3 regions of the Serratia ficaria genome follow, and region 1 is predicted to be linked to each of the others. Evidence: predicted binding sites of a transcription regulator. Region 1 holds the regulator's gene; each other region holds the start of a gene.
What was found. The regulator CRP, encoded in region 1, controls carbon source genes, mostly activating them, when cyclic AMP is high. The targets are predictions, from matches to a motif close to ATGTGANNNNNNTCACAT.

Region 1 (7,310 bases):
GCGATCCCCACTTTCGCGCCTCGTCGGTCACCATCGACAACCACCAGGCGGCGATGGCCGGCGTGCGCTATCTGGCGGCGCAGGGCCGACGGCGCATTGCGCTGATCAACAGCGATATGCGTTACCTCTATTCACAGCAGCGGGAACAGGGTTACCGACAGGCGCTGGCCGAACTGGGGCTGGACTATTGCCGGGTGGAATACGTTGAGGGGCTGGAATATGCCGCCGGCGCGCTGGCGATGAGCCGGCTGCTGGACGCGCAACCGCGGCCGGATGCGGTGTTCGCCATCTCCGACGTGATCGCCGGCGGCGCGATGAGCACCCTGCACCGGCAGGGGTTGGCGATCCCGGCTGAGGTGGCGGTAATGGGCTTCGACGGCGTGCCGTTCGGCGCCGTCACCACCCCGCCGCTGACCACCGTCGAACAGCCGATGCACCAGTTTGGCGTGCGTAGCGTGCAGTTGCTGCTGGAAAAAATCAAAAACCCGCAGCAGCCGCCGAGCAATGACGTGCTCGACTGGCGGCTGGTGCGACGCGGTTCGGCCTGATTACAGGCTGATTTCACCGCGTAAAAATGTCTGCGCATAGCCGCCGATCAGCGTGCGATCGCCCTTCTGCTCGCAGAACAACTCGCCGCCGCGCGCCGAGATCTGCCGCGCGTGCAGCCGGTGGCGGCCAAGACGCGCCGTCCAGTAAGGCAGCAGCGTGCAGTGCGCTGAGCCGGTTACCGGATCTTCGCCGCCGTCCAGGGTGAAATAGCGCGAGACGAAGTCCACGTCCTCGCCCGGCGCGCTGACGATCACCGCGCGGCCGGCCAACGCGATCAACGCCGGGATATCCGGCTGCAACGCCCGCAGCTGCGCCTCATTCCCCAACACCGCCAGCAGCGCGTTGGCCTGCCACACTTCCTGCGGCCTGGCGCCCAGCAGCGCCGCCAGCCCGGCGGGCTCCGCGACCTTCTGCGGCGGCCGCGACGGGAAATCGAGCACCAGGCGCTCGCCGTCCTGCGCGTCGCGCTTGACGTACAGCTCGCCGCCGGCCGAGCGGAAACGGATATCCTGCAGCGCCGGATTGACCGCGCTGAACATCACGTGCGCGGCCGCCAGCGTGCCGTGCCCGCACAGGTCCACTTCACGCTCGGGGGTGAACCAGCGGATCGCCGTCATGTCGCCGTCATCCCAGACGAAACTGGTTTCCGGCAGGCCGATTTCGTTGGCGATGGCCTGCATCCGCGCCGCCGGCAGCGGCTGCGGCAACAGGCAAACGCCGGCCGGATTGCCGCGCAGGCCGTCACCGGTAAAGGCGACGACGTGGAAATAGTTTTCCGTCATAACATGTCCTCAGTGCCAGATCAGCAACACGCAGGCTGCGGTCAACAACCCCATGGAAACGTTGAAGATAATCCAGGCTTTCTTGCTGCGCAGCAGGCGGCCGATCACCGTGCCGAATCCCAGCCAGATAATGCCGGCGATAATATTCACCACCAGAATGCCCAACGCAATCGCCGCGATGGAATGGTTATACTCGTCGCCCGCCAGGCTGAAGCTCGCCACCGCGCCCAGCGCCATCAGCCAGGCCTTGGGGTTGAGGAACTGCAGCAGCCAGCCCTGATACAAACGCACCGGTTTGGGCGGCGCCACGTCGGTCTCCAGCTTTTCATAGGCGGCGGTGGCGACTTTCCACGCCAGCCACAGCAGATACAGGCTACCGAGAATTTTCAGGATCAGGTGCAGCGACGGGTAAACCAGGATCAGGCTGCCGACGCCGAACGCCACCAGCAGCAGGATGCTTTGCATGCCGAGCATGATGCCGATCATCAGCCACAGCGAGCGCATAAAGCCGAAATTGGCGCCGGAGGTGGTCAGTAACATATTATTGGGGCCAGGCGTGATGGCGGCTACCCACAGGAAGCCTAACATCGAAAGAAATAAACTCAGTTCCATGAGGCGGGTGCTCCTCACCCAGGTCGCTTTTTTGCAGTATTATTGTCAATTCATGGTATTGAAGCTAACAGTGCGCTATTGATCTCACAATAGCCGCCAACAAGATTTTTATTCAGGTTATGCATGAATCTTTTCGCCCCCTGAGCGGGGCCAGCAATCCGCACCTGCAAACGCTATTGCCGCGGCTGGTGCGCCGCCGCGTGTTGTTGAAACCGCACTGGCAGCGGCTGGAATTGCCCGACGGCGATTTTGTCGATCTCGCCTGGAGCGAGGACCCCGCGCTGGCCGGCGACAAACCGCGCGTGGTGCTGTTCCACGGCCTGGAAGGCAACTTCTACAGCCCGTACGCACACGGCCTGCTCAACGCCTGGCGCGAAAAAGGCTGGCTCGGCGTGGTGATGCATTTTCGCGGCTGCAGCGGCGTGCCCAATCGCAAGCAGCGCATCTACCATTCCGGTGAAACCGAAGACGCCCGCTTCTTCCTGCAGTGGCTGCGCGCCACTTACGGTACGGCGCCGACCGCCGCGGTGGGCGTCTCGCTCGGCGGCAACATGCTGGCCTGTTATCTGGCCCAGCAGGGCGCCGACAGCCTGCTGCAGGCGGCGGTGGTGGTATCGGCGCCGCTGATGCTGGAACCCTGTTCGTTCCGCATGGATCAGGGATTTTCCCGCGTTTATCAGCGCTATCTGCTGGGGCAGCTGAAGCAAAACGCCACCCGCAAGCTGCTGCACTATCCGGACACCCTGCCGCTCAGGCTGCCGCAGCTCAATCGCCTGCGGCGCATCCGCGAGTTCGACGACGCCATCACCTCGCGCATCCACGGCTTCAGCGACGCCACCGATTATTACCGGCGCTGCAGCGCGCTGCCGTTGCTGCCGGCGATCCAAACGCCGCTGCTGATCATCCATGCGAAGGACGATCCCTTCATGACCGATGAAGTGATCCCCGAAGTCGCCAACCTGCCGCGCAACATCGAATACCAGCTGACCGAGTTTGGCGGCCACGTCGGCTTCGTTGGCGGCACGCTGAAAAAACCGCAAATGTGGCTGGAATATCGCATTCCATCCTGGCTATCCCCTTATCTGGACATCCCGACGTGATTATCCCCTGGAAAGAATTGGCAACCGACACCCTGAACAGCCTGATCGAATCCTTTGTGCTGCGGGAAGGCACCGACTACGGCGAACATGAACGCTCGCTGGAACAGAAGGTGGAAGACGTGCGCCGCCAGCTGAAAAGCGGCGAAGTGGTGCTGATGTGGTCGGAGCTGCATGAAACCGTCAACATCATGCCGCGCGGGCAGCTACGCGCCGGGCAGGAAGAAATTTAGTGGTTATCGGTTCTATGACTGACGGAAAAAATCAGGTAACAATGGGCCATTGCAAACCAGCGCGCGAGATTTTGCCCCCGGCGAAAGGGCGTCAAACAAACCCATAACCATATCTGAATCTGACGCCGGCGCATTTAACACGGAGTGACAACCATCATGTCTGCCAAACATCCCGTTATCGCGGTGACCGGCTCCAGCGGAGCCGGCACCACCACCACCAGCGTGGCGTTCCGCAAGATTTTCCAGCAGCTCAACATTCGCGCCGCGGAGCTCGAAGGCGACAGCTTCCACCGCTATACCCGGCCGGAAATGGACGCGGCGATCCGCAAGGCGCGCGACCTGGGGCGGCATATCAGCTACTTCGGCCCCGAGGCCAACGATTTCGGCCTGCTGCAGCAGAGCTTTATCGAGTACGGCAAAAACGGCACCGGCCGCTCGCGCAAGTACCTGCACACCTATGACGAGGCGGTGCCCTACAATCAGGTGCCCGGCACCTTCACCCCCTGGGAGCCGCTGCCGGCGCCGACCGACGTGCTGTTTTACGAGGGCCTGCACGGCGGCGTGGTCACCGAACACAACGACGTGGCCAACCATGTCGACCTGCTGGTCGGGGTGGTGCCGATAGTCAACCTGGAATGGATCCAGAAGCTGATCCGCGATACCGGCGAGCGCGGCCATTCCCGCGAGGCGGTGATGGACTCTGTCGTGCGTTCGATGGAAGACTACATCAACTACATTACGCCGCAGTTCTCGCGCACCCACATCAACTTCCAGCGCGTGCCGACGGTGGACACCTCCAACCCGTTCGCCGCCAAGGCGATCCCCTCGCTGGATGAAAGCTTCGTGGTGATCCACTTCCGCGGGCTGGATCAGATTGATTTCCCCTACCTGCTGGCGATGCTGCAGGGCTCGTTCATCTCGCACATCAACACGCTGGTGGTGCCGGGCGGCAAAATGGGGCTGGCGATGGAGCTGATTATGGCGCCGCTGGTGCAACGGCTGCTGGAAGGCAAGAAGATCGAATGATAGCGCACGGGCGCAGCGCTGGCCGCGCCCGTTAACCGGTTATTCCGGGCTGCGGATCTCGAAGCTGTGGGTCACGCTGGCGGCCTTGTTCAGCATCAGCGCGACCGAACAATACTTCTCGGCCGACAGGTTGACCGCCCGCTCAACGATCTTGTCGGTCAGATGCTGGCCGGTCACGATGAAATGCAGGTTGATACGGGTAAACAGGCGCGGCGCTTCTTCGCGGCGTTCGGAGGTCAGTTTGACTTCGCAGTCGCGCACGTCGTTGCGGCCTTTTTGCAGGATCGACACCACGTCGATCGCGCTGCAGCCGCCCACCGACATCAGCACCATTTCCATCGGGCTGGGCGCCTTGTCGCCGGCGTTGCCGTCCATCAGCACCTGATGGCCTGACGCCGATTCACCCAGAAACGTTAACCCTTCCACCCACTTGACTCTTGCCTGCATACTGGTCACTCCGGTTGATTTCTTAAAATCAGGGTACGCTTTCGCATAGAAACAGGCAACGGAACCTGATGCTAATCATGCTGAAGCGAGACAACACAAGACACCCGCCTTACTCTGTGCTACAAACAGAGCCGCAATAAATCTTTCCGGGACACTGATTTCAGGGAAACGCCCAGGGAAAGGCTCCTTTACCGGTATGTTAATAGAATGTAGCTTGCAGCTCTCCCGGCAAGTTAATATGCTAGAGCGACAGCGTATATTTATGACACGCCTCAAAACCTGCCGATAGCCCTCGCTCAGACAACGGCTACAGGCACGTTTTACAGGGAACTCTGACCCCTGTGACACAAGGCAGCGATAACAACAGAGGATAACAGCGAATGGTTCTCGGCAAACCGCAAACAGACCCTACTCTCGAATGGTTCCTGTCTCATTGCCATATCCACAAATATCCATCGAAGAGTACGCTGATTCACCAAGGTGAAAAGGCCGAAACGCTTTACTACATCGTGAAAGGCTCCGTAGCGGTGCTGATCAAGGATGAAGAAGGTAAAGAGATGATCCTGTCCTACCTCAACCAGGGGGATTTCATCGGCGAGCTCGGATTGTTTGAAGAAGGTCAGGAGCGCAGCGCCTGGGTTCGGGCGAAGACCGCCTGTGAAGTGGCTGAAATTTCCTATAAGAAATTCCGTCAGCTGATCCAGGTTAACCCAGACATCCTGATGCGCCTGTCCGCCCAGATGGCAAGCCGCCTGCAGGTCACCTCCGAGAAAGTGGGCAACCTCGCCTTCCTGGACGTTACCGGCCGCATCGCGCAAACCCTGCTGAACCTGGCGAAACAGCCTGATGCCATGACCCACCCGGACGGCATGCAGATCAAGATCACCCGTCAAGAAATCGGCCAGATCGTCGGCTGCTCACGCGAAACCGTTGGCCGTATTCTGAAAATGCTGGAAGACCAAAACCTGATCTCCGCCCACGGCAAAACCATTGTCGTCTACGGCACGCGTTAATCACTGAAAAAACGGCGCAGCGATGCGCCGTTTTTTTATCTGCAGCCTGCGATGTGGCGCCGCCTGATCTACCACCCCGAAGTCAACTACGCACTGCGGCAAACGCTGGTGCTGTGCCTGCCGGTACTGCTCGGCCTGCTGATTGGCCAGCTGCAGCTCGGCCTGCTGTTTTCGCTGGTTCCCGCCTGCTGCAACATCGCCGGGCTGGACACGCCCCATAAACGCTTCTTTAAACGTCTGATCGTCGGCGGTTCGCTGTTCGCGCTCAGCAGCCTGCTGTTGCAACAGGCGCTGCTGTGGCAGGTGCCGCTGCCGGCGCTGATGCTCGGCCTGGCGCTGCTGCTCGGCGTCAGCGGGGAAATCAGCCCGCTGCACGCCCGGCTGCTGCCGGCGGCGCTGGTGGCCGCCATTTTTTCCCTCAGCATGGCCGGTACGGTGCCGATCTGGCAGGCGCCGCTGCTGTACGTCATCGGCACCGCCTGGTACGGCCTGTTCACCTGGTTCTGGTTCAAGCTGTGGAAAGAGCAGCCGATGCGCGAGTCTTTGAGCCAGCTGTATCTGGAGCTGGCGGACTACTGCGAGGCCAAATATTCGCTGCTGACCCAGCACACCGATCCGCAAACCGCGCTGCCGCCGCTGCTGGTGCGCCAGCAAAAGGTGATGGATCTGATCGGCCTGCTGTATCAGCAGCTCAACTTCCTGCCGCACGCCAGCAATCTGGAGCAAAAACGCCTGCTGCGCACCTTCCAGGTGGCGCTGGATCTGCAGGAGCACATTACCGTCAGCCTGCATCAGCCGGAAGAGGTGCAAAAACTGGTGGAGCAAAGCCAGGCCGAAGCGATTATCCGCCGCAACGCCCAGGTGATCGCCGGCCGGCTGCGCGTGGTGGCGCACGATATCCTCTATCATCAGCATTCGCAGCGCTTCAATATGACCCATGAACTGGCGGCGTTGGAGAAGGTGGCGGCGCAGCATGCCGACAACCCGGTCGGCCAGTTCTGCTATTACCATTTCAGCCGCATCGCCCGCCTGCTGCGCACCCAGCGCCCGCTGTACCGTCGCGATCTGATGGCCAATCAGAGCCGCCTGCCGTTCTGGCCGGCGCTGGCCAGCTACCTGTCGTTCAGGTCCAACGCCCTGCGCAACGCCGCGCGGCTGGGCGTCACGCTGGCGCTCGGCAGCAGCCTGGGGATGATGTTCAACCTGCCCAAGCCTTACTGGATCCTGTTGACCATCATGCTGGTGAGCCAGAACGGCTACAATGCCACCCGGGTGCGGATCCAGCACCGTGCGCTCGGCACCCTGGCCGGGCTGATGATCGCCGCCGGCCTGCTGCGGCTGCAGCTGCCGGAGGCCGAAACCCTGAGCATCATGTTGGCGATCACGCTGCTGGCCTACCTGGTTTCGCGGAAAAACTACGGGCTGGCGGTCATCGGCTTCACGGTTACCGCGGTGTACACCCTGCAGCTGCTGGCGCTGAACGGCTCCCATTTCCTGGTGCCGCGCCTGGTCGATACGCTGATTGGCTGCGTGCTGGTCTTCGGCGGCACC
Region 2 (7,310 bases), 1.4 Mb from region 1:
CGCGCAGGCGCCGGAGGGGCGGCGCATCTTCCCGGACATGAGCGTGGAGGAAAACCTGCTGATGGGCACCATTACCGTCGGCAATCGCTATCTGCAGGAGGATCTGCAGCGGATGTTCGAGCTGTTTCCGCGGCTGAAGGAGCGGCGCAACCAGCGGGCGATGACCATGTCCGGCGGCGAACAGCAGATGCTGGCGATCGCCCGGGCGCTGATGAGCCGGCCCAAACTGCTGCTGCTGGACGAACCCAGCCTCGGATTGGCGCCGATCGTCGTCAAACAGATCTTCGGCACCCTGCGCGAGCTGACCCGCAGCGGCATGACGCTGTTCCTGGTGGAGCAGAACGCCAACCATGCGCTGAAGCTCTCGGATCGCGGCTACGTGATGGTCAACGGCCAGATCCGCCTGAGCGGCAGCGGCGAAGAGTTGCTCAACAATCAGGAGGTGAGAAAGGCCTATCTGGGCGGCGGGTAACCGCCTAGAACGTGCGCTGGATCCAGCGCACGTTCAGCCGCACCAGCGCGATGATGGCGCGGGAAAGCAGCCGCAGCCCGCCGGGTAAATCGCGGCGGCGAACGTCCAGCAGCAGCACGGTGCGCACCCGTTCGCTGTCGTTCCACACCTCGTGTTCGAAGGTATCGTCCCACAGCATGAACTCCCCCTCGCGCAGGCGATACTCCCGCCCGTCGACCTTCAGCACCGCCGCGGGCGAACCGTCCTCGCGCGTGGGCATGTCCAGCACCAGATAACCGCGCAGGATGCCGCGGAACGGGCCGCGGTGCGCCGGCACCCGCTTACCGGGCGCCAGAAAGGACAGCGAGGCGGACAGCACGTCCGGTGAAGCGGCGATAATGCCGGCCAGCGCCGGGCAGCGCGCCAGATTGCGGGGAATGGGGTGGCCGTAGGCCTGCATGATGAACATGCGCCAGTCGCGCGCGTCGTTGGCGGAGATCGACGCCTGTTCGCTCATGATTTCGTGGAATCGCGGAATGTTTCGCAGATCTTCGGCGACGGTCAGCGCTTCGTCGCGGATCTGCCGCCAGTGGGCGATAAAGCGCTGCGCATCGGGGAACAGCGCGGTGCTGTCCAGCACCGGCGCGCTATGGATGCGGCGATCGTAAACCTTGCGCAACGCAAGCACCGACCAATCGTAAATAGCTGACATAGTGACCTCGAATCAGTAACCGGGCTTTCCGCCGTCTTTTGACGCTATTGCTTGTTAAGGTGCGAGCGCCGAATGACCAGCTCGCCGGCATACAGCCGCTGGCCGCCGGGTTCAAACGCCTGCGTCAGGCAATGGATGCCGTCGGCCACCAGCGCCTGCATCGGCTGGCGGTAGGTGGTCAGCTGGTAGCTGGGGGAGGCCGCCAGCTCGATGTCGTCGAAGCCGACCACGGCGATCGGCGCGGCGCCCGGCGTGGCGCGCAGGGCGTCGATCGCGCCGATCGCCAGAATGTCGTTCTCGCAAAAAATGGCCTCGACGCGCTGCGCCGGCGGGGTGGCGGCCAGATAATCGCTCACGGCATCCAGCCCGCATTGGCGCTGATAGTGCGGCGCCTGCAGCACCAGGCTGACTTCGCGCCGCTGCTCCGCCAGCGCATCGCGAAAGCCGTCGAGCCGCCGCAGCTGGGTCGATTCACTGATCGGCCCCGCCAGATAGCCGATGCGCCGGTAGCCTTGCTGCGCAAACAGTTCGCCGATCTCGCGCCCGGCCTGGTAGCCGTTGGTGGCCAGCACCTGAATATAGGGGCTTTCGCTGTAGCGGTAGAGCACCACCAGCGGAATGCGATGAATATCCTGCGCCAGCCGGATCAGCCGCTCGTTAAGCACCGTGCCGAGGAACAGCAGCCCGTCCACCTGCATCTGGTCGGCCAGGGTCAGGGCGGATTCATAATCGCCCTCCGAGGTGATATTCAGCAGCAGCGCCATGTAACCGCGGCTTTGCAGCTGGCGGGTGACCTCATCCAGCAACGGAAAGATGTGCGGATTCTTCAGCTCGTCCGCCACCAGCCCGATGATGCGGGTGCTTTTTTTCGACAGGCTGCGCGCCAGCAGGTTGGGGCGATAGCCGAGCTCGCGCGCCGCGGCCTGCACCCGCAGCCGCGCATGTTCGGAGATCGACGCGCCGTCGGTAAAGGCGCGCGATACCGTCCATTTCGAGACGCCGGCGCGGGCCGCCACGTCGCTGGCGGTCGCCTTGTGGGCCGTCGTTTGCGGGGTAGAACCGGGTTTCTTCGCCATCATCCTTCGCTCGCGGTGAACGCTTCGGGTCGCTGAAATACCGCTCTGAAAAAACGGTAAGGTTCAACAGATTAGCACAGCCTTTCGCCAAGCGGGAGACGCCGCCGCGCCGCGCCCTCCCGGCGTGAGAGCCGGCAGGCGCGGTGCGGCGTATTTTTGTGCGAATTGTGATCCTGGCGGGCAAATATCACTCGCTGAATTTGACTTATTTTTAGCCATCTCCAATAGTCCACGGCAAGTGGCTCTGGTTTTACGGTCGATTTGCCACCTGATTTTGCACCCGGTTGCATCCAATTTTGCACCCGGGTGCAATTTGATTCAATCCCCGGAATTCAGGAGCAGACATGTTGAATGGCGAAAGAAAAATAGCCCGTCCGTTGCGGTGGGCGATGGTGGGCGGCGGGCGGCTCGGGCAGGTGGGGTATAAACACCGCTGCGGGGCCCTGCGGGATAACACCGCCTTTGCGCTGGTGGCCGGGGCGTTCGATATCGTGCCGGAGCGCGGCCGCGAATTCGGCGTCAACCTCGGCGTGGCGGCCGATCGCTGCTACGCCGATTACCGCCTGCTGTTCAGCCGGGAGGCGCAGCGCGAGGACGGTATCGAGGTGGTGTCGATAGCCACGCCGAACGGCACCCATTATGAGATTGCCCGCGCGGCGCTGCTGGCCGGGCTGCACGTCATCTGCGAAAAGCCGCTGTTCTTCACCAGCCGCGAGGCGCGCGAGATCAAGGCGCTGGCGGCGGAAAAAAACCGCATCGTCGGCGTGACCTACGGTTTCTCCGGCCACCCGCTGCTGCTGCAGATGCGCGCGATGATCGCCGCCGGCGAGATCGGCGAGATCCGCATGGTGGATCTGCAGTACACCCACGGTTTTAACGCCACCGACGACGGCGACCAGGTCAACGAAGCGCAGCGATGGCGCGTCGATCCGCGCGTCGCCGGGCCCAGCTTCGTGCTGGGCGATCTCTCTACCCACACCTACTACATGTCGCAGCTGATCATGCCGCAGATGCAAATCCGCGAGCTGCTCTGCGATCGCCAGAGCTTTATTCCTGCGCGCGCGCCGCTGGAGGACAACGCGCTGGTAATGATGCGTTACGCCAACGGCGCGGTAGGGCGCATGTGGGCCTCTTCGGTCAACGCCGGCGCCATGAGCAGCCAGCGCATTCGCATCGTCGGCAGCAAGGCCAGCCTGGAGTGGAGCGACGTCAACCCCAGCGAGCTGCGTTATGAGGTGCAGGGGCTGCCGGGCCAGACCCTGCATCGCGGCATGCCGTATCTGAACGACGACTGCAACGCCTATGAGCGGCTGGGCGTGCTGCATACCGAAGGGCTGACCGAATCCTGGGCCAACATTTACCTGAAGTTCGCGCTGGCGATCGACGCCAGCGATCGCGGCGACCGGCAGGCGCTGGCGCAGCTGGTCTATCCGGATATCGACGCCGGGCTGGAAGGGGTGCGCTGGATCGAAAACTGCGTGCGTTCCGCCGACGGCGGCGCCCGTTGGGTCAACTTCGAGTGATTTAAGGAATAACCGATGAAACTGTCTTTCTGTACCGATAGCCTGGGGCATCTGCCGTTTGAGGCGATGCTCGACCATTTGTGTTCGCGCTGGAGAACTTCGGTGGCGGCCCTGCAGCAGAGCCTCAGCCGGTAGTCCCTGTTAATCCCCGTCTGCCCGGCGCGGCGGACGGGGATCACAAAATTCCATACAATAAAAATGTGACGCATATCGCATTTATCCCGCCAGTTGGTTAAAATATCGCTACTTGCCGCACCTGTCCGGACCCCGTTTACCATGGAACACACCAACGTCTCCCGCTCAACCGCCTGGTTGCGCGTGGTCATTCTTGCCGTCTCGGCCTTTATTTTCAACACCACCGAGTTTATTCCGGTCGGTTTGCTGAGCGATATCGCCGCCAGCTTCTCGATGCAAACCGAGCAGGTCGGGCTGATCATCACCATTTACGCCTGGATCGTCGCCGCCGCCTCGCTGGTGTGCATGTTGCTGACCAGCAAGATCGAGCGCCGCAAGCTGCTGATCGGGGTGTTCATGCTGTTTATCGCCAGCCACGTGCTGACCGCCGTGGCCTGGAATTTCACCACGCTGGTTATCTCGCGCGCCGGGGTGGCGTTGGCCCACTCGGTGTTCTGGTCGATCACCGCGTCGCTGGCGATCCGCGTGGCCCCGGCGGGCAAGAAGGCCCAGGCATTGAGCCTGCTGGCCGGCGGCACCGCGCTGGCGATGGTGCTTGGTCTGCCGTTGGGGCGGGTCGTTGGCCAGATCCTCGGTTGGCGCATGACCTTTATCGGCATCGCGGTATGCGCCACCCTGGCGCTGGCGCTGCTGTGGCGCCTGTTGCCGGAGCTGAAAAGCGAACATTCCGGTTCGCTGTCCAGCGTGCCGGTGCTGTTCAAACGCCCGGCGCTGGTCAGCCTGTATATGCTGACCATCATCGTGGTGACCGCGCACTTCACCGCCTACAGCTACATCGAGCCGTTTATCCAGACGGTGGCCGGGCTTTCCGAGAACTTCACCACCCTGATGCTGCTGCTGTTCGGCGCCGCCGGCATCGTCGGCAGCCTGTTGTTCAGCCGCTTCAGCGAACGTTTCCCTTCGGGATTCTTTATCGGCGCCATCGCGCTGCTGGCGCTGAGCCTGCTGCTGCTGCTGCCGGCCTCCGGCGATGAAAACCACCTGACCCTGCTGTGCATCTTCTGGGGCATGGCGATCATGGCCATCGGCCTGTCGATGCAGGCCAAGGTGCTGAGCCTGGCGCCGGACGCCACCGACGTGGCGATGTCGATCTACTCCGGGCTGTACAACTTCGGCATCGGCGGCGGTGCGCTGCTGGGCAACCAGGTCAGCCTGCATCTCGGCATGGGCAACATCGGCTTCGTCGGCGCGCCGCTGGCGCTGATCGCCCTCGGCTGGTGCCTGCTGAACTTCTACCGCAGCGAACGGCTGCAGCAGCACCACAGCCGTTAATCCCCCTGCGGCGGCCGGGCCCGGCCGCCGCAGCTAAATTTTCTCTCTGTAAAACAGTCCGCTGCAGCGTTTTATGCTTAACTTTTTTTCATAGGCTGCTAATTAAAAATTTAACTCCGGCGCCGGATCGCTAGCATAGAAAGTCATCAAATATGTTAATGGGAGGTTAACGGTGAGTGACTCTGTGGCGGCTTCGCCTATCCATGAGCGGGATCTGTCGGCCAGGATCGACGCCTTGCCCGCGTCGGCCGGCCTGTGGCGCTTTATCATCCTGCTGTCGCTGGGCGGCTTTTTCGAACTCTACGATCTGTTTCAGACCGGCTATATCAGCACCGGCCTGATCGCCGACGGCATTTTCCACACCGGCGCGCAGGGAGTATTCGGCGTTTCGGACCAGGCGGCCTTCGCCTCGGCCACCTTCCTCGGCCTGTTCATCGGCGCCAGCCTGCTCAGCCCTTACGCCGACCGCTTTGGCCGCCGCACCACCTTTATGTTCGCGCTGGCCTGGTACGGCGTATTCTCGCTGCTGCTGGCGTTCCAGCAGCAGGCGGAGTGGGTTATCTTCCTGCGTTTTTTGGTGGGGGTCGGGCTGGGCATCGAGCTGGTGACCATCGACACCTACCTGACCGAATGGGTGCCGGCGCATCTGCGCACCCGGGCGTTCGCCTTCGCGTTTTTCATTCAGTTTCTGTCGGTGCCGACGGTGGCGCTGATGTCCTGGTGGCTGGTGCCGCAGACTATTCTCGGGCTGAGCGGCTGGCGCTACGTGGTGATCGCCGGCGCAGTGGCTTCGCTGGTGATCTGGCTGGTGCGCAAGGGGCTGCCGGAATCCCCGCGCTGGCTGGTGCAGCAACGGCGCTACCCGCAGGCCAGGCAGGTGATGCTGGCGATGGAGCGGCGCTGCGGCGTGACCGACGCGGCGGAGTTCCCGCAGCGCGGGGGCGACGAGGCCGAGCCGGTGCCGAAGCAGGGGCGTTTCAGGGATATCTGGTCGCCGCAGTATCGCGGCCGCACGCTGATGCTGGTGGTGATGAATTTCTTCCAGGCGATCGGCTTCTTCGGCTTCGGCAACTGGCTGCCGGCGCTGCTGTCCGGCAAGGGCGCCTCGGTCACCCACAGCCTGCTGTACGCCTTTTTCATTACGCTGGCCTATCCGGTGGGGTCGCTGTTGTGCAGCCTGTATGCCGACAAAATGGAGAACAAGTGGCAGATCGTTCTGTCGTGCCTGGTAACGGTGATTTTCGGGTCGCTGTTCGCGCTGCAGAACAACCCGCTGTGGCTGATCCTCTGCGGTTTCTTCATCACCTGGTCCAACGCCTGGCTGACCTACAGCTACCATTCTTATCAGTCCGAGGTATTCCCCACCTACATCCGCGCCCGCGCGGTGGGTTTTTGTTACTCGTTCAGCCGCCTGTCGACGGTGTTCAGCAGCATCATCATCGGCGTTATCCTGCAGTACGGCGGATCGTTGGGGGTGATTGCCTTTATCGTCGTCAGCATGCTGATCGTCATGCTGGTGATTGGGCTGTTCGGCCCGAAAACGCGCGGCATCGACCTGGAAAACATCTGACCTCCCCAGCCGGCGCCGATTGAAGCGCTGGGTTTTCGTATCGGCCCGGATCGGCCGGTGGCGCATCACTTCCTGCCGCTGGAGCGGCGGCAGATGAAGCACTAACTGAACGAAGGGGGCGCTGAGAGGGTGCTATGCTTTCCGTCGGGCTCCGGCGGCGCTGCCGGCGGAAAAACGAATTCACTGAGAACAGGCGAGAAAACGATGACGGCATCTTCTGTTTTTACCCGCGCGCTTGGGTTGCGCTATCCGATTGTCCAGGGGCCGATGAACGGCGCTTCGCCGCCGGAACTGGCGGTTGCGGTCAGCAACGCCGGCGGTCTGGGATCCTGCGGCGCGGCGGCGTACGCCCCCGAGGTGATTATCGAGCGGGTGCGGCAAATCAAGGCGCAGACCGCCGCGCCGTTTAATATCAATCTGTTTATTCTCGATGAGCAACACCCGGAGGCCGCCGCGCTGCAGCAGGCTCAGCGTCTGTTGCAGCCGTTCCGCGACGCGCTGGGCCTCGGCA
Region 3 (7,310 bases), 570 kb from region 1:
TCGGTGGTTGCGACGTTGGAAGGGCTAAAACAGGAAGGTAAACCCAACGTTATTATCGCCAACACCACGAAAGGTGCCGGTATTTCCTTTATCCAGGGGCGCCCGGAATGGCATCACCGGGTACCGAAAGGCGAAGAAATTGCACTGGCACTGGAGGAACTGAAAGATGAGTAATGCAGAACACCTGGCGAGCGTAATGGTTCAAGCGTTTATTGATGCAGTTGAAAGCGGTGTTGATCTGGTGCCGGTGGTGGCTGACTCAACGTCGACGGCAAAAATTGCCCCCTTCATTAAACAATTCCCAGGCCGCTTGGTTAACGTAGGGATCGCCGAGCAAAGCATGGTCGGAACGGCTGCCGGTCTGGCGTTGGGCGGGAAAGTGGCGGTGACCTGTAACGCCGCGCCCTTCCTCATCTCCCGCGCCAATGAGCAAATTAAAGTGGACGTTTGTTACAACAATACCAACGTCAAACTGTTCGGTCTCAACGCAGGGGCCAGCTATGGCCCGCTGGCGAGTACCCACCATGCGATCGATGATCTGGCGGTGATGCGCGGCTTCGGCAATATTCAGATTTTTGCGCCCTCTTCACCGCGAGAATGTCGGCAGATTATCGATTATGCCATTGGCTATCAGGGGCCGGTTTATATTCGCCTGGATGGCAAGGCGCTGCCGGAGTTGTATGATGAAAGCTATCAGTTTGTGCCGGGGGCGGTGGTGACGCTGCGCGAAGGTGAAGACATTGCGCTGGTAGCAACCGGATCGACGGTACATGAAGTTGTCGATGCTGCGCAAAGGCTTGTCGACGTGGGGATTCAGGCCAAAGTGGTCAGCGTCCCTTCAATTCGTCCTTGCGATACCGCAGCGTTGCTGGTGGCGTTGAAGTCCTGCAAAGCGGTGATAACGGTTGAAGAACATAACGTCAATGGCGGGTTGGGAAGCCTGGTTGCGGAAGTGCTGGCCGAAGCGAGTGTCGGCATTCCGCTTAGGCGTCTGGGTATTCCCGATGGCGAATATGCGGCGGCGGCCGATCGCAGCTGGCTGCGTCAGCACCACGGTTTTGACGCGGTGTCTATTGCTGCGCTGGCGCAGAAGATGCGTTAGCAGTGGGTGAATCGGGGCGCCCTGCGGCGCCCTTGTCGTTACTTGTGCTGGCCCTGCTTTTGCAGGAACTGCACGCCCTTGTCAGGGAAGTCGGTGAACACGCCGTCGACGCCCGCCTGGTTGTAAATCACGTCATACAGCTGATTCACGTCGGTGACGTATTTCGGCAGCGCATCGGCGCGGATGGTGAACGGGTGCACCGCCAGCTTGCTGGCATGCGCCTCTTTCACCATGTCGGTCAGCACGACGTGGCCCGGCTTGGATTGGTCCGCCGCCACCAGCATGTGGTAGTCCGGCCCGATGCCGTCGGCGTATGCCGCGATTTTCTTCATCGCGCCCGGCTTGAACATCCAGTCATAGTCGTATTCCACCCACTTGCCGTCGGCCTTCTGCTCGTAGGTTTCCTGCCAGTCGTTATAGGCGATCAATTGGATCAGCTTCAGATCCATGCCCATTTTCGGTTCCAGCTCGGTTTTGATGCGCTTCAGTTCGTTGGCGTCGAAGCACTGCAGGTAGACATTGTCGCCCTTGCCGGTATAGCCGTACTGTTTCAGCACCGCCAGCACCTTGCTGGAGATATCCTTGCCTTCCTGCTTATGGAACCACGGCGCCTTGATTTCCGGATAGATGCCGATGTTCTTGCCGGTCGAGTGGTTCAGGCCCTGCACGAACTCGATCTCTTCCTGGAAGGTGTGCACGCGGAAGTCGGATTTGCCCATCGGGAAGCGGCCAGGGTAGCCCTGCACCTTCTTGCCGTTTTCAATCTCGAAGCCTTCGGTGAACTTCAGCGATTTGATTTCCGCCAGCGTAAAGTCGATGGCGTAGTAGCGGCCATCCTTGCGCGCGCGGTCCGGGAAGCGTTCGGCCACGTCGGTCACGCGATCGAGATAGTGATCGTGCAGCACCACCAGCTCGTTATCCTTGGTCATCACCAGATCCTGCTCGAGGAAGTCGGCACCCTGCGCGTAGGCCATCGCCTTCGCCGGCAGGCTGTGTTCCGGCAGGTAGCCGCTGGCGCCGCGGTGGGCGATCACCACCTTGTCATCGGCGGCATGGGCGGCGCCGGCCATTGAGGTGGCGAGGATAATCCCTGTCAGCAGGGCTTTAACTTGAGTCCGCATTCTGTGGTTCTCCATGTTGTTGGGGGCAGGGTAGTAAAAAGGCCGCAGTGCGGCCTTTTTACCCGTCGCCTTTCAAGTTGCAGCGTTGTTACCTGCGCTCACTCACCCCAGTTACTTACTAAAGTAAGCGCCTGGGGATGAGTGAGCTGGCCGCCTAGCTGCAACTCGAAATTCATAGGGTAAAGATGATGCGATAATGCTTAGCCGCGTTTGCCGGCGGCGATTTCCGCGTGGTGTTTTTTCTCGCTCAGCATGGTCAGCAACAGCAGCAGTACTGCGCCGACGCTGCCGCCGATCATCACCATAAAGCCGCCGTCCCAACCGAAGTAGTCCACGGTGTAGCCGACGATGGCGCTGGCGGCGACCGAGCCGCCCAGGTAACCGAACAGGCCGGTAAAGCCCGCGGCGGTGCCGGCGGCTTTCTTCGGCGCCAGCTCCAGCGCGTGCAGGCCGATCAGCATCACCGGACCGTAAATCAGGAAGCCGATGGTGATCATGCAGGCCATGTCGATGCCAGGGTTGCCGACCGGGTTGAGCCAGTAAACGACGGTGGCGATGGTCACCAGGGTCATGAAGAACACACCGGTGGCGCCGCGGTTGCCCTTGAACACTTTATCCGACATCCAGCCGCACAGCAGGGTGCCCGGGATACCGGCGTATTCGTACAGGAAGTAAGCCCAGGAGGACTTGTCCAGCGCGAAGTGCTTCACTTCTTTCAGGTAGGTCGGCGACCAGTCGAGGATGCCGTAACGCAGCAGGTAAACGAACACGTTGGCGACCGCGATGTACCACAGCAGCTTGTTCGGCAGGATGTACTGCATGAAGATCTGCTTGGCGGTCAGCTCTTCTTCGGCTTTCTCGCTGTAGTCGTCCGGATAGTCGTTCTTGTACTCTTCAATCGGCGGCAGGCCGCAGGACTGCGGAGTATCGCGCATCAGGCCGAAGGCGATCAGGGCCACCAGAATGGCGCCGAAGGCCGGCATGTACAGCGCCGCGTGCCAGTCGTTGAACCAGGCCATGCCCAGCAGGAACAGCAGCGGCGGCAGGCCGCCACCCACGTTGTGGGCGCAGTTCCACACCGAAACGATGCTGCCGCGTTCTTTCTGCGACCACCAGTGCACCATGGTGCGGCCGCACGGCGGCCAACCCATGCCCTGGAACCAGCCGCACAGGAACAGCAGCACGAACATCACCGCGATGCTGGAGGTGGCCCATGGCACGAAGCCCATGAACAGCATCACCGCCGCGGCGAGGATCAGGCCGGCGGGCAGGAATACCCGCGGGTTGGAGCGGTCGGAGACCGAACCCATGATGAATTTGGAAAAACCGTAGGCGATGGAAATGCCCGACAGCGCGAAACCGAGGTCGCCGCGGCTGAAACCCTGATCGATCAGGTACGGCATTGCCAGGGTGAAGTTCTTGCGCACCAGATAGTAGGCGGCATAACCGAAGAAGATCCCCATAAAAATTTGCCAGCGCAATTTACGGTAGAGCGGGTCGACCTTGTCGACCGGCACACGGGAAATGTGTGCTGCCGGCTTAAAAATACTCAACATGAGCGCCTCCGATGGCTTTATCTGTTATCACATCAATATGACCTTTTACGTTCATTTGATGATTGAGCGGATATCGAATGTGGTGTTTTTTTGTTCCATAACGAGCGCCATCCTAGTCAAATACGCCTGGTGTCGCTGTGATGAATGGCGCAAATGTTACACTTTTATGAAACTACGGCGGATTTTGAGCGATTCGTTAACGTTATGAAATAGAAAAAGGGCCAAAAATCGTGACAATGATCACATTCATGGTTTTTTGTGGACATTTTTCTTTCGTTTAAGGTTCGTTATTGTTCCTTATCAAACAAAACCCTCAGTAACCGTGGCCCAATAGGGAGCATCACCACGGATCCTGGGGGAACGTTATGAGCAGCCATTCGGCGGACGACGAAACGGATGTGATCATCATCGGCGGCGGCGCGACCGGCGCCGGCATTGCGCGCGACTGCGCGCGCCGGGGGCTGCGCTGCATCCTGCTGGAGCGCCACGATATCGCCACCGGCGCCACCGGCCGCAATCATGGCCTGCTGCACAGCGGCGCGCGCTATGCGGTCACCGACGGCGAGTCGGCGCGTGAATGCATCGAAGAAAATCGCATCCTGAAACGCATCGCCCACCATTGCATCGAAGCGACAGAGGGGCTGTTCATCACCCTGCCGCAGGATCCGCTGGACTATCAGCAGCCGTTTATCGCCGCCTGCCGCGCGGCGGGCATCGACGCCGAGGCGATCGATCCACAGCTGGCCCTGCGCCTGGAGCCGGCGGCCAATCCGGCGCTGATCGGCGCGGTGCGCGTGCCGGACGGCACCGTCGATCCGTTCCGCCTGACCGCCGCCAACATGCTGGACGCCCGTGAGCACGGCGCGCGGAGCCTCACCTATCATCAGGTGGTCGGTTTGTTGCGCGCGGGCGATCGCGTGACCGGCGTGCGCGTTTTCGACCATCAAAACCGGAGAAGGTACGATTTGCACGCCGCCATGGTGGTCAACGCGGCGGGCATTTGGGGCCAGCAGATTGCCGAATACGCCGATCTGCGGGTGCGCATGTTCCCGGCCAAGGGGGCGTTGCTGATCCTCGGCCATCGCATCAACAACCGGGTGATCAACCGCTGCCGCAAACCGGCGGACGCCGACATTCTGGTGCCGGGCGACACCATCTCGCTGATTGGCACCACCTCCACCCATATCGACTACGACCAGATCGACAACATGCAGGTGACGCCGCAGGAGGTGGACATCCTGATCCGCGAGGGTGCGCTGCTGGCGCCCGAGCTGGCGCAGACCCGCATTCTGCGCGCCTATGCCGGCGTACGGCCGCTGGTGGCCAGCGACGACGACCCGAACGGGCGCAACGTCAGCCGCGGCATCGTGCTGCTCGACCACGCCGAACGCGACGGGCTGGAGGGGTTTATCACCATTACCGGCGGCAAGCTGATGACCTATCGGCTGATGGCGCAGTGGGCCACCGACAAGCTGTGTGAAAAATTGGGCCTGAACAGCCCCTGCACCACCGCGCAGGCGGCGCTGCCCGGTTCGCGTCAGACGGCGGAAGAAACGGCGCGCCGCGTGGTTTCTCTGCCCGCCAGCATTCGCGGTTCGGCGGTATATCGCCACGGCGATCTCGCTAGCCAGGTGCCGGCCGGCGATCGGCTCGACAACGGCCTGGTGTGCGAATGCGAAGCGGTGACCGTCGGTGAGGTGTGCTATGCGGTCAATTCGCTGACCGTCAACAACCTGGTTGATCTGCGCCGGCGCACCCGGGTCGGCATGGGCCCCTGCCAGGGGGAGCTGTGCGCCTGCCGCGCCGCCGGTCTGCTGACGCGTTTCAGGGTCAGCACGCCGCAGCAATCTCTCGATCAGCTGTCGCATTTCCTCAACGAACGCTGGAAAGGCGTGCGGCCGATCGCCTGGGGCGATGCGCTGCGCGAAAGTGAATTCACCCGTTGGGTTTATCAGGGCCTGTGCGGGCTCGACGCCCGCGGCGACCAGGAGCAGGAGGCGGATGATGCGCTATGACGTGGTGGTGATTGGCGGCGGCCTGGCTGGCCTGAGCTGCGCGATAGCGGTGGCCGAACGGGGCAAGCGTTGCGCGGTGGTCAGCGCCGGCCAGAGCGCGCTCTATTTTTCGTCCGGCTCGCTGGATTTGCTGGCGCAGTTGCCCGACGGTAGCGCGGTTGGCGCACCGCTGGCGGCGCTGCCCGAACTGGCGCGCCAGGCGCCGCGGCATCCCTACGCGCTGATCGGCGCCGAGCGCGTGGCGGCCTTGTCGGCCGAGGCGCAGCGGCTGCTGCAACGCTGCGGCCTCAACCTGCAGGGCGACGGCGAACGCAACCATCTGCGGGTGACGCCGCTCGGCACGCGCCGCGCCACCTGGCTCAGCCCGCAGGCGGTGCCGACGCTGCCGCTGGCCGGCGCGCTGCCGTGGCGGCGCATCGCGGCGATCGGCATCGAAGGCTTCCTCGATTTTCAGCCGCAGTTGGCCGCCAGTTCTCTGGCGCGTGAGCTGGGCGTGCAGGCCGAGGTGGCTGAGCTGCACCTGCCGGCGCTGGACCGGCTGCGCAACAACCCCAGCGAGTTCCGCGCGGTGAATATCGCCCGGGTGCTGGATCTGGCGGAGAACCTGGCGCCGATGGCCGCTGAGCTGCAACGGCTGGCGGGCGAGGCCGAAGCGATATTCCTGCCGGCCTGCCTGGGGCTGGAGGACGATGCGCCGCTGGCGGCGCTGCAGGCGGCGGTCGGCAAACCGATCCGCCTGCTGCCGACGCTGCCGCCTTCGGTGCCCGGCATGCGCCTGCACCAGGCGCTGCGTCGGCGTTTTCAGCAGCTGGGCGGGGTGTTTATGCCGGGCGACAGCGTGCTGCGGGCGGAAATCGCCGGCGGCCGCGTCGCCGGTCTGTATACCCGCAACCATGGCGACATTCCGCTGAACGCGCAGCAGGTGGTGCTGGCCAGCGGCAGCTTCTTCAGCAACGGGCTGACGGCGAGGTTCGACGGCGTGCGCGAGCCGGTGTTTGGGCTGGATGTCGACAGCCGGGCGGAGCGCGCCGACTGGAGCCACCCTGACCTGTTCGCCCCGCAGCCTTACCTGCAGTTCGGCGTGCGCACCGACGGCCGCCTGCGCGCGCTGCGGCAAGGGGAGGCGTTTGACAACCTGTACGCCATCGGCGCGGTGACCGGCGGCTACGATCCGCTGCAGCAGGGCTGCGGCGCCGGGGTGTCATTGATCGGAGCGCTGTACGTCGCCCGGCAGATAGCCGCGGAGGAAAACGCATGAGCCTGCATAAAGACCACAGCTTCGAGAGCTGCATCAAGTGCACCGTCTGCACCACCTATTGCCCGGTAGCCAGAGTGAACCCCCTGTACCCGGGGCCGAAGCAGGCGGGGCCGGACGGCGAACGCCTGCGGCTGAAGGATCCGGCGCTGTACGACGAGGCGCTGAAGTATTGCACCAACTGCAAGCGCTGCGAGGTCGCCTGCCCGTCCGAGGTTAAAATCGGCGACATCATTCAACGCGCGCGCGCCGACTACGCCC

Region 2: a site for CRP is predicted at 3,961-3,978, ahead of CKW09_RS16370 (sugar transporter). Genes of this name have one in related genera too.
Region 3: a site for CRP is predicted at 4,008-4,025, ahead of glpT (glycerol-3-phosphate transporter). Genes of this name have one in related genera too.

What each region holds. Positions count from the first base shown of each region.
Region 1 is NZ_LT906479.1:4,835,869-4,843,178, forward strand. Features, by position in the region: gene CKW09_RS22695 (LacI family DNA-binding transcriptional regulator) at 1-548, shown strand, start outside; gene CKW09_RS22700 (PhzF family phenazine biosynthesis protein) at 549-1,331, opposite strand; gene CKW09_RS22705 (LysE family translocator) at 1,341-1,943, opposite strand; gene CKW09_RS22710 (hydrolase) at 2,063-3,043, shown strand; gene CKW09_RS22715 (YheU family protein) at 3,040-3,273, shown strand; gene CKW09_RS22720 (phosphoribulokinase) at 3,430-4,299, shown strand; gene CKW09_RS22725 (OsmC family protein) at 4,339-4,746, opposite strand; gene crp (cAMP-activated global transcriptional regulator CRP) at 5,127-5,759, shown strand; gene CKW09_RS22735 (YccS/YhfK family putative transporter) at 5,811-7,310, shown strand, end outside.
Region 2 is NZ_LT906479.1:3,449,356-3,456,665, reverse strand. Features, by position in the region: gene CKW09_RS16390 (ABC transporter ATP-binding protein) at 1-472, shown strand, start outside; gene CKW09_RS16385 (aspartyl/asparaginyl beta-hydroxylase domain-containing protein) at 477-1,163, opposite strand; gene CKW09_RS16380 (LacI family DNA-binding transcriptional regulator) at 1,208-2,242, opposite strand; gene CKW09_RS16375 (Gfo/Idh/MocA family protein) at 2,584-3,762, shown strand; gene CKW09_RS16370 (sugar transporter) at 4,039-5,229, shown strand; gene CKW09_RS16365 (MFS transporter) at 5,402-6,799, shown strand; gene CKW09_RS16360 (NAD(P)H-dependent flavin oxidoreductase) at 7,004-7,310, shown strand, end outside.
Region 3 is NZ_LT906479.1:195,846-203,155, forward strand. Features, by position in the region: gene CKW09_RS00870 (transketolase) at 1-174, shown strand, start outside; gene CKW09_RS00875 (transketolase family protein) at 167-1,102, shown strand; gene glpQ (glycerophosphodiester phosphodiesterase) at 1,141-2,223, opposite strand; gene glpT (glycerol-3-phosphate transporter) at 2,424-3,779, opposite strand; gene glpA (anaerobic glycerol-3-phosphate dehydrogenase subunit A) at 4,145-5,794, shown strand; gene glpB (glycerol-3-phosphate dehydrogenase subunit GlpB) at 5,784-7,052, shown strand; gene glpC (anaerobic glycerol-3-phosphate dehydrogenase subunit GlpC) at 7,049-7,310, shown strand, end outside.